Regions from separate parts of the Microbulbifer magnicolonia genome, predicted to be linked through region 3. Evidence: predicted binding sites of a transcription regulator. Region 3 holds the regulator's gene; each other region holds the start of a gene.

Region 1 (4,069 bases), on a different contig from region 3:
GCCGCCGAGCAGGAAGGTGTTCCATTTGAAGGTGTCGCTGGCGTGATCGCGCCGGCCGTATGCGCCCGGCGGCACGATTTCCAGTACGTGGCCCATGACATTGCGCGGGCGCGGATTGGCCGCGTTCAGATCCTCGGCGTTGCGCTTCTTGTTCTTGGTCAGCATTACGTAGGTGCAGTCGTTGACCGGGTTGGTCTCCACGTCCTCCGGGCGGTCCATCGGCGTGGCGCCGAGCAGCGTCGCCGCGCGGCGCGCGTCGATCAGCACGTCCGCCTGGTTGCGGAAACCGTTGGCTCCGGTCAGCGGCCCCTCGCCAAAGATCAGCGGCAGCCAGCGGCCGCTGCCGTCCTCGTTGAACTGGCCCGCATAGAGGGTGCCCTCGGTCAGCAGGTCGCGGTTGCGGGCATAGTCGCCGGGTCGGTACTTTTCCCGGGATACATAGCGGTAGACGAACTGGTGCTCGTCGTCGTCACCGCCGTAGGCGACGATCGGCTGATTCGGTTTGCTCACCAGGGTGAAGCCCTCGTGTTCGAAGCGGCCCAGATTGGTCAGCTTGCGCGGTATCGAATTCGGGTCATAGGGATCGTATTCCACCATCCAGCCGAAGCGGTTGGGCTCATGGGGCTCGACGGCGATATCGAAGCGGCGGTCGTGATCGCCCCAGTTACGGTTGTCGGGCGCTATGTCGAAGGTGTGGTGATTCACGGATTCAATCGGGTCGGCGATGTCATCCGGGTCGCCCTGAAAGGCGCCGCCGAAGCCCTCTTCGGCGATCAGCACCGTGCCCCAGGGCGTCTTGCCGCCGGCACAATTGCCGACGGTGCCGAACACGCGGGTGCCACTCGGGTCTGCGGCGGTTTGCAGGCGGCTGTCACCGGCGGCGGGGCCGACGATATCCATCGCCGTATTCAGAGTGATGCGGCGGTTGTAGGGGCTGTCCAAAACCGGTTGCCAGCCCGCCGCCGTTTTCTCGATTTCCACGATCGCGTGGCCACAGGCCGCCTGTTCCACGGCCACGTGCGCGGCGCTGACGCCGCGGGTGGCGCTGTATTCATCGCTGTAGCCGGAGAACATCAGGTGCGGCTGCGTGTATTCGTGATTTACGCATAGTAAGCCGCGCTCGCTGTTGCGGCTTTTGCAATGGCGCTCGCCTTCACCCGGGCCCGCCTGCCCATTGAGCGGCATAAAGGCAATAAAGTCGTTGTTGTAGCCGAAGCGCCGCTCCTGCTCCGCGGCGGTCAGTGTCTGCGGATCGAAGGGCGTGGCGCCGGCGACGATCGGGTCGCCCCAGCGCAGCAGCACGTCGGCGCGATAATCCTCCGGCACATGGTGTTGATCGTCCAGTGTATGGGGAATCTCGGCAAAACCCAGGTTTTCCTTGGCGCCTTTTTCACTCTTGCCGCAGCCCGGCAGCAGGCTGGCGGCGGCGCCGGCGGCCGTGGCGGCGCCGAATGCCTTGAACAATGTGCGCCGCGCGGGGCTTTTCAGATCGTCGCTCATGATTTTCTCCGGCATTAACTTTTCATTGATTATCGCGATGCCGCCCATCTTATGGCGCGGATATGACAAATTTAAAAAAAGCGTAACGCAAGATTCACATCTTGCGACTAGCCTGCGGCCCCATAAAACAATCACCAAACGGTAATGGGGACACTATGAAGAGCAGGATAACCAATATACCGATGCTGGCGCTGGCTGCCGCCATCATCTCTGTCAATGCCTCGGCGCAGGCTGACAGCACAGCGGCGGCCGACGCCAAAAAAATGGCTGCCGGCAGCATCGAGGAAATCGTGGTTACCGGCACCAACGTCTACCGGGACAGAACCGACGATATCAACCCGACTCTGGCCTTCGACCTGGACTTCTTTCAGCGCTTCGAGCCGCTGACCGTGGGTGAGATGCTGAAGCGCACGCCGGGCGTCACCTTCACCTCCGATGTGCTGGAATACGACGCGGTGCAGCTCCGCGGCATGAACGCCGAATACACCGAGGTGCTGGTCAACGGCCGCCCGATCCCGGGGCAGGGCGCGGACCGCACCTTCTTCGTCGACCGCATTCCCTCGGAACTGGTGGAGAGCATCGAAATCATCCGCTCTCCCTCCGCGGACATGACTTCCCAGGGTGTGGCCGGCTCCCTGAACATCAAGCTCAAGGACGGCGCGCAGCTGGACGGCATCACCACCCGCCTCGGCAGCACCTACTACGCCGATGAGGAAGAGTTCCGCACCACCGGTTCTGCCGCTATCGCCAAATCCGGCGAGACCTACGACTTCTGGCTCGGCGCCAATATCCAGGAGCGCCGCAACCCGAAGCAGAAGGTGGAAGAGTACTATCCCGGTGAAACAGCCGGCGACGAGGAACTGGAAGGCTACGCCTTTGAGCAGGACACCCGCGACGGCACCGACAGCTCGCTGAACGGCTCCGTCGGCTTCCGCCTGGACGACATGTCCGAGCTGCGCTTCAACGGCTATTACGTCTACACCGACCGCACCGAAAACGAGATCGTCGACGAATACGAAGGCTCCCTGGTCAGCCGCACCGAGGGCGACCTGGTGGCGATCGCCACCCAGGAAGAACAGATCGACCAGACCAGCTGGGGTCTGGACGGCGTCTACAGCACTGCCGTTGGCGCCGGCGAGCTGGAATTGTCCGCCGCCATCTCCCACTTTGAGGAGGACACCATCAATTTCGAGACCGAGGAGGAGTTCGAGGACGGTGTGTCCGCCGGCGTCGAAGAGGACGACGAGCAGCTCCTCATCGAGGACGACAATTATTCTCTCGAGGGCAGCTACAAGGTCATGCTGGGCTCTGCCGAGCTGAAGAGCGGTCTCTTCTACGGTTTCAGCGAGCGCTCCGGCCTGCAGACCGGTTTCTTCGATGTGGAAGCCGATATCGAGGAAACCCGCATCGCCCCCTACACCAAGCTGACCCTGGCGCTGGCGGAGAACCTCAGCCTCGAGGGCGGCCTGCGCTACGACATCTACGAGCGCGACGTGTCGAACGAAGACGGCAGCGCCTCCAGCGACAGCAACGAACTGCTGCCGTCCCTGAGCCTGCGCTGGGATGTGGATGGGGAAAACCGCGTGACCGCCTCCGTGGCCCGCACCCTGCGCCGCCCGGAATTCGACCTGGTCTCCCCGTTCGAGGAGGACGAGACCCCGGACGATGAAGACGTCACCGTCGGCAACCCGGAACTGGATTCCGAACTCGCCTGGGGTTTCGATCTCGGCTTTGAGCACCGCCTGCCGGGCCGCGGCATCGTCGGCGTCAACTTCTTCTATCGCGACATCGACGACGTGATCGAGCTGACCGATACCGGTGTGGACACCGAGGCGGGTGGCGCGCTGTTCACGCCGCTGAATATCGGCAACGTTACCTCCCGCGGGGTCGAATTCGATATCTCTATGCCGCTGGCGTTCATGGGCCTGGAGAACACCGGCTTCTACGCCAACTACGCCTACCTGGATTCCGAGATCGAAGACCCGTTCACCGGCGACAAGCGCAGCTTCCGCAACCAGCCGGATTCCGTGTACAACATCAGCCTGACCCAGGATATTCCGGGCTTCGGCGGCGCCGGCGTTTCCTACCAGAAACGCAGCGAGTCACTGGCTACCGAGTTCGAGGAGTATGTGGTGACCGAGTACGACGCCAACCTGGAGATGTTTGTCGAATGGAACATCAATCAGGACTCGGTATTGCGCCTGAGTGGTACCAACCTGCTGGATCAGGAGAAGGTCGAGTACATCCGCGACTACGGTGAGCCGGTCAACGAAATCCAGTACGAGGAGAGCAGTCCGACTTACACCCTGACCTGGCGCTCCGCTTTTTAAGGCGCGCCTTTCGCGGTAATCGCAGCCCGGTCCCGTAATTTTACGGAACCGGGCTTTCGCATATTAAGTCGTGCGGTGAGGTCGTGCGGATGGGGATGGCCATCCGCCGGCCACAACGCCCGTTTGAATTTGTCACAATGGTGATGACGCTTTCGAGAATGAGTCGAAAAAATGAAACAAAAACTATTCCCAAGCCTTGCCCTGGCTGCCGCGCTTGGCGCCTCACTGGCGGGCTGCGG
Region 2 (4,069 bases), on a different contig from region 3:
CAACGATTTCAGTACCTGGGTAGTCACACCGCAGTTTCCCCGCATCACCATCCAATCCCAGTGCCAGAAGCAACTCAAGGTCGGCGAGCGCTACCGCTTTTCCTTCAGTCGCGGCCAGCTGGTGGGCTTCAGCCGGCGGTGAGCGGGTAGGGTGCGCCATGCGCACCAATTAGGCCCGATAGTTCGATGGAGTCCAAATGGTGCGCGCGGCGCACCCTATGACTGCCTCTTCAAGAGCCGATAGATCGCGTCCTGCGCGCGACAGCCTTTGTCGGCGTTCCGGGCGATGCGCGTGTTGCTCTGCTCCGCATCCAGCACCCGCGCCTTCTGGTTGTCACTCCACTGCAGCTCCATGATTTGTGTCACCGTCTTCTTGTGTTCGGCATCGGTGATCGGAAAGGTCACTTCGACGCGGTGATCCAGGTTGCGCGTCATCAGGTCGGCGGAAGACATCCACATCCGCTCCTCGCCGCCGTTGTGGAATATATAGACCCGCGCGTGCTCCAGATACTTGTCCACCAGGCTGATCACCTGGATATTGTCGGACAGACCCGGGGTCTGGCACACCAGCGCGCACATGCTGCGCACGATGATGCGCACCTTCACACCGGCGGCGCTGGCTTGGTACAGGTGTTCGATCAGTTCGCTGTCCACCAGGTTATTGCACTTGAAGAAGAGCTCCGCTCTCTTGCCGGCCCTGGCCGCGCTGATTTCCCGCTCTATCGCCCGCAACAGTGCCGGGCGGTTGGTATAGGGCGACACGGCGATATGCCGGTAATCCGGCCGCAGGTGGGGGTACTGGATAAACTCGAAAACATTGTAGGCGTCCCGCCCCAACTCCTGGTCACTGGTCAGCAGGCTGAAGTCGCAGTAGACGCGCGCCGTATTCTCGTTGAAATTGCCGGTACCCAGGTGGCTGTAGAAGCGCTCCTCGCCCTCCTCCTTGCGCACGATGGATATCAGCTTGCAGTGCACTTTGAGGCCGGGCACACCGTAGATCACATTGACGCCGGCATCGCGCAGCTCGTTGGACCAGTGAATATTCGCCAGCTCGTCAAAGCGCGCCTGCAATTCCACCACCGCGATGACCTTCTTGTTGTTGCGCACCGCATTGACCAGCGCCGCGACCACGCGGGAGTTCTTCGCCACCCGGTAGAGATTGATGCGGATTTCCTTGACCTGTGGATCGATCGCGGCGGAGATCAGCAGGTTCGTTATCGCGCGGAAGTCGTGATAGGGGTAGTAGTACAGCTGGTCGCCGGCGCGCAGCAGGTTGAACACACTCTCATTTTCCGGCAGTGTCGCCAGCGGAGTCAGAGACTTGTAGCAGTCGCGCGCGGAATCGGCGGGAAAACTCATGAAATCCTTGGAATTGTGGTAACGCCCACCCGGGGTAAAGCTGTCGTAGCGCCCCATTTTCAGCTTTTTCTTCACCAGGTTGAGCAGCACTTCCGGCATCTGCGCGTCGTAGGCCATGCGCACCGGCTCCGCCTGCTTGCGTTTCTTCAGCGACTTGGCCACCTTGTCGACGATGTTCTGCGTGATATGTTCGCCCAGCTCCAGCTCCGCGTCGCGACTGATCTTGAACATATAGGCCTGCGCCCTGGCGATCGGCAGCACATAGCGGAACACCTCCGCCAGACAGGCGCGAATGATATTGTCGAGGACGATATAGACCTTTTCTTTCTTACCCTGCCGCGGCGGTATCACGACGAAACGCGGCAGGGTATCCGTGGGGATCTCCAGGGCGGCGAAGCGCTCGGAGCCATCCTCCAGCTGCAGGTAGATCGCGAAGTAAATACTCGCCTCGTTCAGCAGCGGCATGGTGTCGCGATCGTCGATAAAAAACGGCTCCAGTTCCGGCAGCACCTCGCGGTGGAAATAGTCCACGACGAAACTTCGCTGCCGGTCGTCCAGCTGCGACTCGTTGACCAGGTGAATACTGTGCCTGTCCAGATCCGACAGCACCTTGGTATAGGCCGCATGGGAGCGCCGATTCAGGCGCATGACTTTTTCGTTGATGGCTGAGAGCAGTTCGGCGAATTGCTCCTTCGGTTCCGCACCCCTGGCAAAGGAGGCCAGGCGGCGCACGTCGGCCACGCGCACGCGGTAGAATTCGTCCAGGTTATTGGAGAAGATCCCCAGGAAGCGCACCCGCTCGATGATGGGCACGCTCTCGTCCTCCACTTCCTGGAGCACGCGTTCGTTAAATGAGAGCCAACTTAGCTCTTTAGGATATACGGGCGTATTATTAGGCATGTACAGACTGCTTTACGTCCTTGCGGATCTCTGCGCGTCCGCCGGCCTTTCGAGACGGCGGCATTAAATAGTAGAGCAGTTTGCTACATTAAAATGACAGTTTTTTGACAGGGAACAATTAGTGCCAGACAGCGAACGCTACGCCGCCCTGGACCTGGGCTCGAACAGCTTTCACCTGCTGCTGGCGGAGTTTCGCGACCAGCGCATGGTGCGCCTGCATACCGACCGCGCCATGGTGCGCCTGGCCGAGGGCCTGGACGAGGCGCGCAATCTCGACCCGGCGATTGCCGAGCGGGCGCTCGCCTCCCTGCACCGCTTCCGCCCGGTGCTGACGGAACTGCCGGTGGATCATATCCGCGTCGTGGGCACCAACACGCTGCGCGCCGCCAGCAATGCGGACGGCTTCCTGGAGACCGCCGAAGCCATTCTCGGCGCCCCGATCGAGATCATCAGCGGTATCGAGGAGGCGCGCCTGATCTACAGCGGCGCCATGGCCGCGGCCGACGGCCCGCCGCGACTGCGTTGCGTGGTCGATATCGGCGGCGGCTCCACCGAACTGGTGCGCGGACACGAGACACCACAGCAGCTGCAGAGCCTGTACATGGGCTGTGTGTCCTTCAGCAAGCGTTTCTTTGCCGACGGACTCATCACCGAGAACACCGTCAATCATTTCAACCGAGCCCGCCGCGCCGCGCGCGCCGAACTGCAGGAGCTGCAGCATCTGGCGGAAAATGCCGAAGTGGTCGGCTGCTCCGGCACCATCAAGGCGGTGGCGCGCGTGCTGAACGACGGCGAGCTGACGGAGATCAAGCGCAAGGACATCGACCGGCTGGCGGAAAAGGTGGCCGGCGCCAAACATATCGCGGACCTGAAGCTGCCCAATCTGGACGAGGAGCGGCGCCCGGTATTCGCCGCCGGCCTGGCGATACTGCACGCCATCTTCTGCGAACTGGATATCCAGAGCATGCAGGTGTCGCCCTACGCGATTCGCGAGGGCATAGTCCACGACCTGGCCGGGCGCCTCCACGGTGGCGACCGGCGCGCCGACACCGTCGCCGCGATGATGCAGGGCGGCAAAGTAAACGCGGCGCAGGCGCGGCGCGTCGGCGACACGGCCCTCGAATTGTTGGCTCAGTTGCGGCCGAAGACTGGCGCCGAGGAGCGACAGCGGCTGCGCTGGGCGGCGCAGCTGCACCAGATCGGGCTGGCGCTGTCCCACAGCAACTTCCGCAAGCTCGGCGCCTATATGATCGAGCAGGCGGATATGGCGGGCTTCTCAAAAACGGAACAGGAGAACCTGGCCCACCTGGTCAGAAACCAGCGCGGCCGCATCAAACCGCCGCGGGAGCACTACGGCTTCCACCCCAATCCGGACCTGCTGCTGTGCCTGCGCCTGGCCTGCATCATCCACCGCGACCACACCGACCGCGCCATCGCCGGCCTGCAATTGACCACAAAGGACGACGACTACCGCCTGCGCGTCGCGCAGGACTGGCTGGACCAGCACCCCGCCATCGAGGACCTGCTCCATCAGGAGATGGAGCACTGGCAGTCCCAGTCGCAGCGCTTCAGGCTGGATGCTGTCTAAGGTCTGCATCGATCCGCGGCGCGGCAGGCTCCCACAATGGAACCCCCTACAATAAATATCTATGAAACTCAGCGAAGTCACCCTCAGCCACCACTACACCGATCTCGGCGACGCCTTCGGCACCCGCATAGATCCGACGCCGTTCGAGCACCCGCGGCTGATTCACGTCAACCCCGCCGTGCTGCAACTGCTGGGCATCAACAAGAGCGAGGCGCACAACCC
Region 3 (4,069 bases):
AGCCGCTGGAATCCCTGCACCGGCAGCCGCCGGCGGCGATGCTGCCGTGGTTGCTGCACCCCGGCTCGCTGACCGCGGCGCTCAAGCAGCTCTCCGGTGGCGACTTCCGCGTACAGGTGCTGAGCCAGGGCTGGCAGCAGCCGCGGCTGGAGGAGCGCCGCGCGCTGAACCTGCGCGACCGCAGCCGCGCGCTGGTGCGCGAGGTGCTGCTGTACGGCTGCGGCCGACCCTGGGTCTACGCCCGCAGCGTGCTGCCGATGCGCAGCCTGCAGGGCAAGTCGCGCTACCTGCGCAGCCTCGACAGTCGCCCCCTCGGCGAGCTGCTGTTCAGCGAGCCGGATATCCGCCGCGGCCCGATCGTGCTCAACCAGCTGCAGCGCAATCCGCGCTGCCAGCTGCGCGAACTGACCGGCGAGGGCGACAGCGCCTGGGGACGCCGCTCCACCTTCTGGCTGCGCGACAAGCCGCTGCTGGTAGCCGAGACGTTTCTGGACGCCTTCCGGCCCGAGCGGGCGCCGCAGGTCGTTACCGAAGCCTTCGCCGAGGCCGAATAAGAGAGAAATAGCCGTGATCAGCCAACAAATTTCGCAACGCTGGCCCGCCGCCCTGCCCTACTGGCAACTGGCGCGCCTGGACAGACCCATAGGCTCGATGCTGCTGCTGTGGCCCACCTGGTGGGCGCTGTGGCTGGCGGCGGAGGGCTGGCCCGGGCTGCACCTGTTTATCGTCTTTACCCTGGGCGTGCTGCTGATGCGCGCCGCCGGTTGCGCGATCAACGATTTCGCCGACCGCAATATCGACGGCCGCGTGCAGCGCACCGCGCAGCGCCCGCTGGCCACCGGCAGTGTGACACCCCGCGGCGCCCTGGCGCTGTTTGCGGGCCTCAGCCTGCTGGCCTTTGCGCTGGTGCTGACCACCAACAAGCTGGCCGTACTGTTGTCGCTGCCGGCCCTGGCGCTGGCCTTCTGCTATCCCTTTGCCAAGCGCTATACGCACATGCCGCAGGTGGTGCTCGGCGCCGCATTCAGCATGGGAATTCCGATGGCATTTGCCGCCGCCACCGGCGAGGTGCCGGCGCAGGCCTGGCTGCTGTATACCGCCAACCTGCTGTGGACCGTCTGCTACGACACCTTCTACGCAATGGTGGATCGCGACGACGACCTGAAGATCGGCGTCAAATCCACGGCGATACTCTTCGGTGAGCTGGACAAAGCCATGACCGGCGCACTGCAGATAATGGTGCTGTTCGCACTGCTGCTGATCGGCAGCCGCTTCGCACTCGGCGCCGCCTACTACAGCGGCCTCGCGGTAGCGGCGGTGCTCTTCGCCTACCAGCAGTGGCTGGTGCGCGATCGAGAACGCGGTGCCTGTTTTCTGGCGTTCCTGAATAACAACTGGGTCGGCGCTGCGATATTCGCGGGAATATTTTTCCACTATCTCCTCGACTGACCGACGGCTGGGGGTCGCGCTACTGTTGTCATATATTTGTCATGGAAATGCCGTTAAATGACCCCCACGAAAAGTAGGGTATGACAGGCAGATGCACAGCAAGACGATCCTGATAGTCGACGACGAAGCCGCGGTGCGCGATATGTTGCGGGTAGCGCTGGAAATGGCGGACTACCGCTGTATCGAGGCGGAGAACGCCCAGGAAGCGCACGCGCTGGTGATCGACGAGAAGCCCGACCTGATTCTGCTCGACTGGATGCTGCCCGACGTGTCCGGCGTCGAACTGGCCCGCCGCCTGAAGCGCGACGAACTGACCTCCGCCCTGCCGATCATCATGCTCACCGCCAAGGGCGAGGAAGACCACAAGATCAAGGGGCTGGAGACCGGCGCCGACGATTACATCACCAAGCCCTTCTCGCCGCGCGAACTGGTCGCGCGCCTGAAGGCGGTGCTGCGCCGCGCCGGCCCGTCCACCCCCGAAGAGCCGCTGACCGCCGGCGGCCTGGTGCTGGATCCGCTCAGCCACCGCGTGACCATCAACGGCCAGCCCGTGGAGATGGGCCCGACCGAATTCCGCCTGCTGACCTTCTTCCTGTCCCACCAGGAGCGCGCCTACACCCGCACCCAGCTGCTCGACCACGTCTGGGGCGGCAACGTCTATGTGGAGGAGCGCACGGTGGACGTACATATCCGCCGCCTGCGCAAGGCGCTGGCCATGGACGCACACGACCGCTATATCCAGACAGTGCGCGGTACCGGCTACCGGTTTTCTGTGCAAACCGCGGAAAAAGTGTAAGATCCTGCCCAACTTTGCTTAAAACGGCACCAATATGCTGGATCGCAGTATTGGCGAGTTTTCGCGCTTCGTAGTTATTGCCCTCGGCTGCACCATCTTCGGCTTCGCCACGGACCACTGGCTGCTGGCGCTGGTTCTGGGGCTGGGCGTCTACCTGGCGTGGATCCTGTGGCAGCAGAGCCGCTTCAATCGCTGGCTGGCCAACGGCCGCCGCGGTCCCGCCCCTACCGTCTTCGGCATCTGGGGCGAGATCTCCGACGACTTCTACCGCCTGCAGCGCCGCCACAGACGCGAGAAACAGAAACTGCACGCCATGCTGCGCCGGGTGCAGGACAGCACCGGCGCCCTGCGCGAGGGCATAGTGGCGCTGGAGGACGGTGGCAACCTGGCCTGGTGGAACCCCGCCGCCGGCGAGCTGCTCGGCCTGCAGCCCCGCGACGCCGGCCAGCCGCTGGTCAACTTCGTGCGCGATCCCGGTTTTGTCAGCTACATGTACCGCCTGGATCAGGGCGCGCGCGGGCCGCTGACCCTGCCGGCGCCGGGCAACGATGCGCGCATACTGCAGCTGGAGGTGACCCGCTTCGGCCAGGACGAGGCGCTGGTGATCGTGCGCGATGTCACCCGCCTGCACAACCTGGAGCAGATGCGCCGCGACTTCGTCGCCAATGTATCCCACGAATTGCGCACACCGCTGACCGTGATCGCCGGCTATCTGGAAACCCTCGAGGGCAGCGGCCAGGCGCCGCAGGCCTGGCAGCGCCCGCTGACGCAGATGCGCGAGCAGACAGCGCGCATGACCACACTGGTGAACGACCTGCTGTTGCTCGCGCGGCTGGAGACCTCGGAGCGCGACAGCGGCCGCGAGCGGGTCGTCGTCGGCGAGCTGATGGAAAGGGTGGCGCGGGAGGCGCGCAGCTTCAGCGGCGCGCACCACCAGATCACGGTGGAATGCGACCGGGACACGACCATCACCGGCGACGCCACTGAACTGCACAGCGCCTTCGCCAACCTGGTGCTGAACGCGGTGAAGTACAGCCCGGCCGGCGGACCGATTCAGTTGCGCTGGTGGGTGGACGGGAAAGGCGGGCACTTCGCGGTCAAGGACAGCGGCATCGGCATAGATCCGATCCACATACCGCGGCTGACCGAGCGCTTCTACCGCGTCGACGCCGGCCGCTCCCGCGACAGCGGCGGCACCGGCCTGGGTCTCGCCATCGTCAAGCATGTGCTGCTGCGGCACAGTGCCGAAATGACTGTCGACAGCACGCCGGGGCGCGGCAGTACTTTTACCCTGCACTTTCCGCCGCAGAAGCTTGGCTCGACTACCGCCGCCTGAAGAATTCCCCGTACCCGGATACCCAATGTAGAAGCGGCCCATGGCCGCTCCTACATAAGAGAATGCCGGCTTATTCCAGCTCGCTCAGCACCACCTCCTCACCATCTTTTGTATAGGTGATCTTCTCGCCCTCGCTCACCGCATTGCACTGGCGGCGCAGGGTCAGGTGGTGCAGCTGCAGATCGCCGTCGCGCACCAGCAGGTGCTCGCGGCCGTCATCGTCCACGGGCAGGGTATCGGCACCCACCATGGCGTCGCGCAGTGCGCGCAGGCGCGGGGTATCCCGGTAGCGATTGAGATCGTCGGAGAGGCGCTTCTTCATGCGCTCACTCTCGTGCAAAGCGGCGACCGTCTCACGGTACTTGGCAAAAAAATAAACCGCGCCGATCGCGAATGCGATAATGACTGTCGTTTCAAACCATGCTGGCATATCAACTCCTCTCCGTCTTTTTGCGCCAGACAATCAACTGGTTATTGGCCGGCAGGTA

Evidence for each region. Region 3 encodes PhoB, which activates phosphate uptake and scavenging genes when phosphate is short. Its sites were predicted from a motif close to TGTCATAAANNTGTAACA; they were not measured.
Region 1: a site for PhoB is predicted at 1,551-1,568, ahead of RRF64_RS09075 (PhoX family protein). Genes of this name have one in related genera too.
Region 2: a site for PhoB is predicted at 2,341-2,358, ahead of ppk1 (polyphosphate kinase 1). Genes of this name have one in related genera too.

What each region holds. Positions count from the first base shown of each region.
Region 1 is NZ_JAYEFD010000001.1:2,076,324-2,080,392, reverse strand. Features, by position in the region: gene RRF64_RS09075 (PhoX family protein) at 1-1,500, opposite strand, end outside; gene RRF64_RS09070 (TonB-dependent receptor plug domain-containing protein) at 1,656-3,830, shown strand; gene RRF64_RS09065 (phytase) at 4,002-4,069, shown strand, end outside.
Region 2 is NZ_JAYEFD010000001.1:2,095,101-2,099,169, forward strand. Features, by position in the region: gene RRF64_RS09125 (hypothetical protein) at 1-142, shown strand, start outside; gene ppk1 (polyphosphate kinase 1) at 217-2,259, opposite strand; gene RRF64_RS09135 (Ppx/GppA phosphatase family protein) at 2,381-3,847, shown strand; gene RRF64_RS09140 (protein adenylyltransferase SelO) at 3,909-4,069, shown strand, end outside.
Region 3 is NZ_JAYEFD010000002.1:715,032-719,100, reverse strand. Features, by position in the region: gene RRF64_RS12400 (chorismate--pyruvate lyase family protein) at 1-554, shown strand, start outside; gene ubiA (4-hydroxybenzoate octaprenyltransferase) at 568-1,449, shown strand; gene phoB (phosphate regulon transcriptional regulator PhoB) at 1,541-2,245, shown strand; gene phoR (phosphate regulon sensor histidine kinase PhoR) at 2,280-3,581, shown strand; gene RRF64_RS12380 (hypothetical protein) at 3,652-4,011, opposite strand; gene RRF64_RS12375 (DUF938 domain-containing protein) at 4,013-4,069, opposite strand, start outside.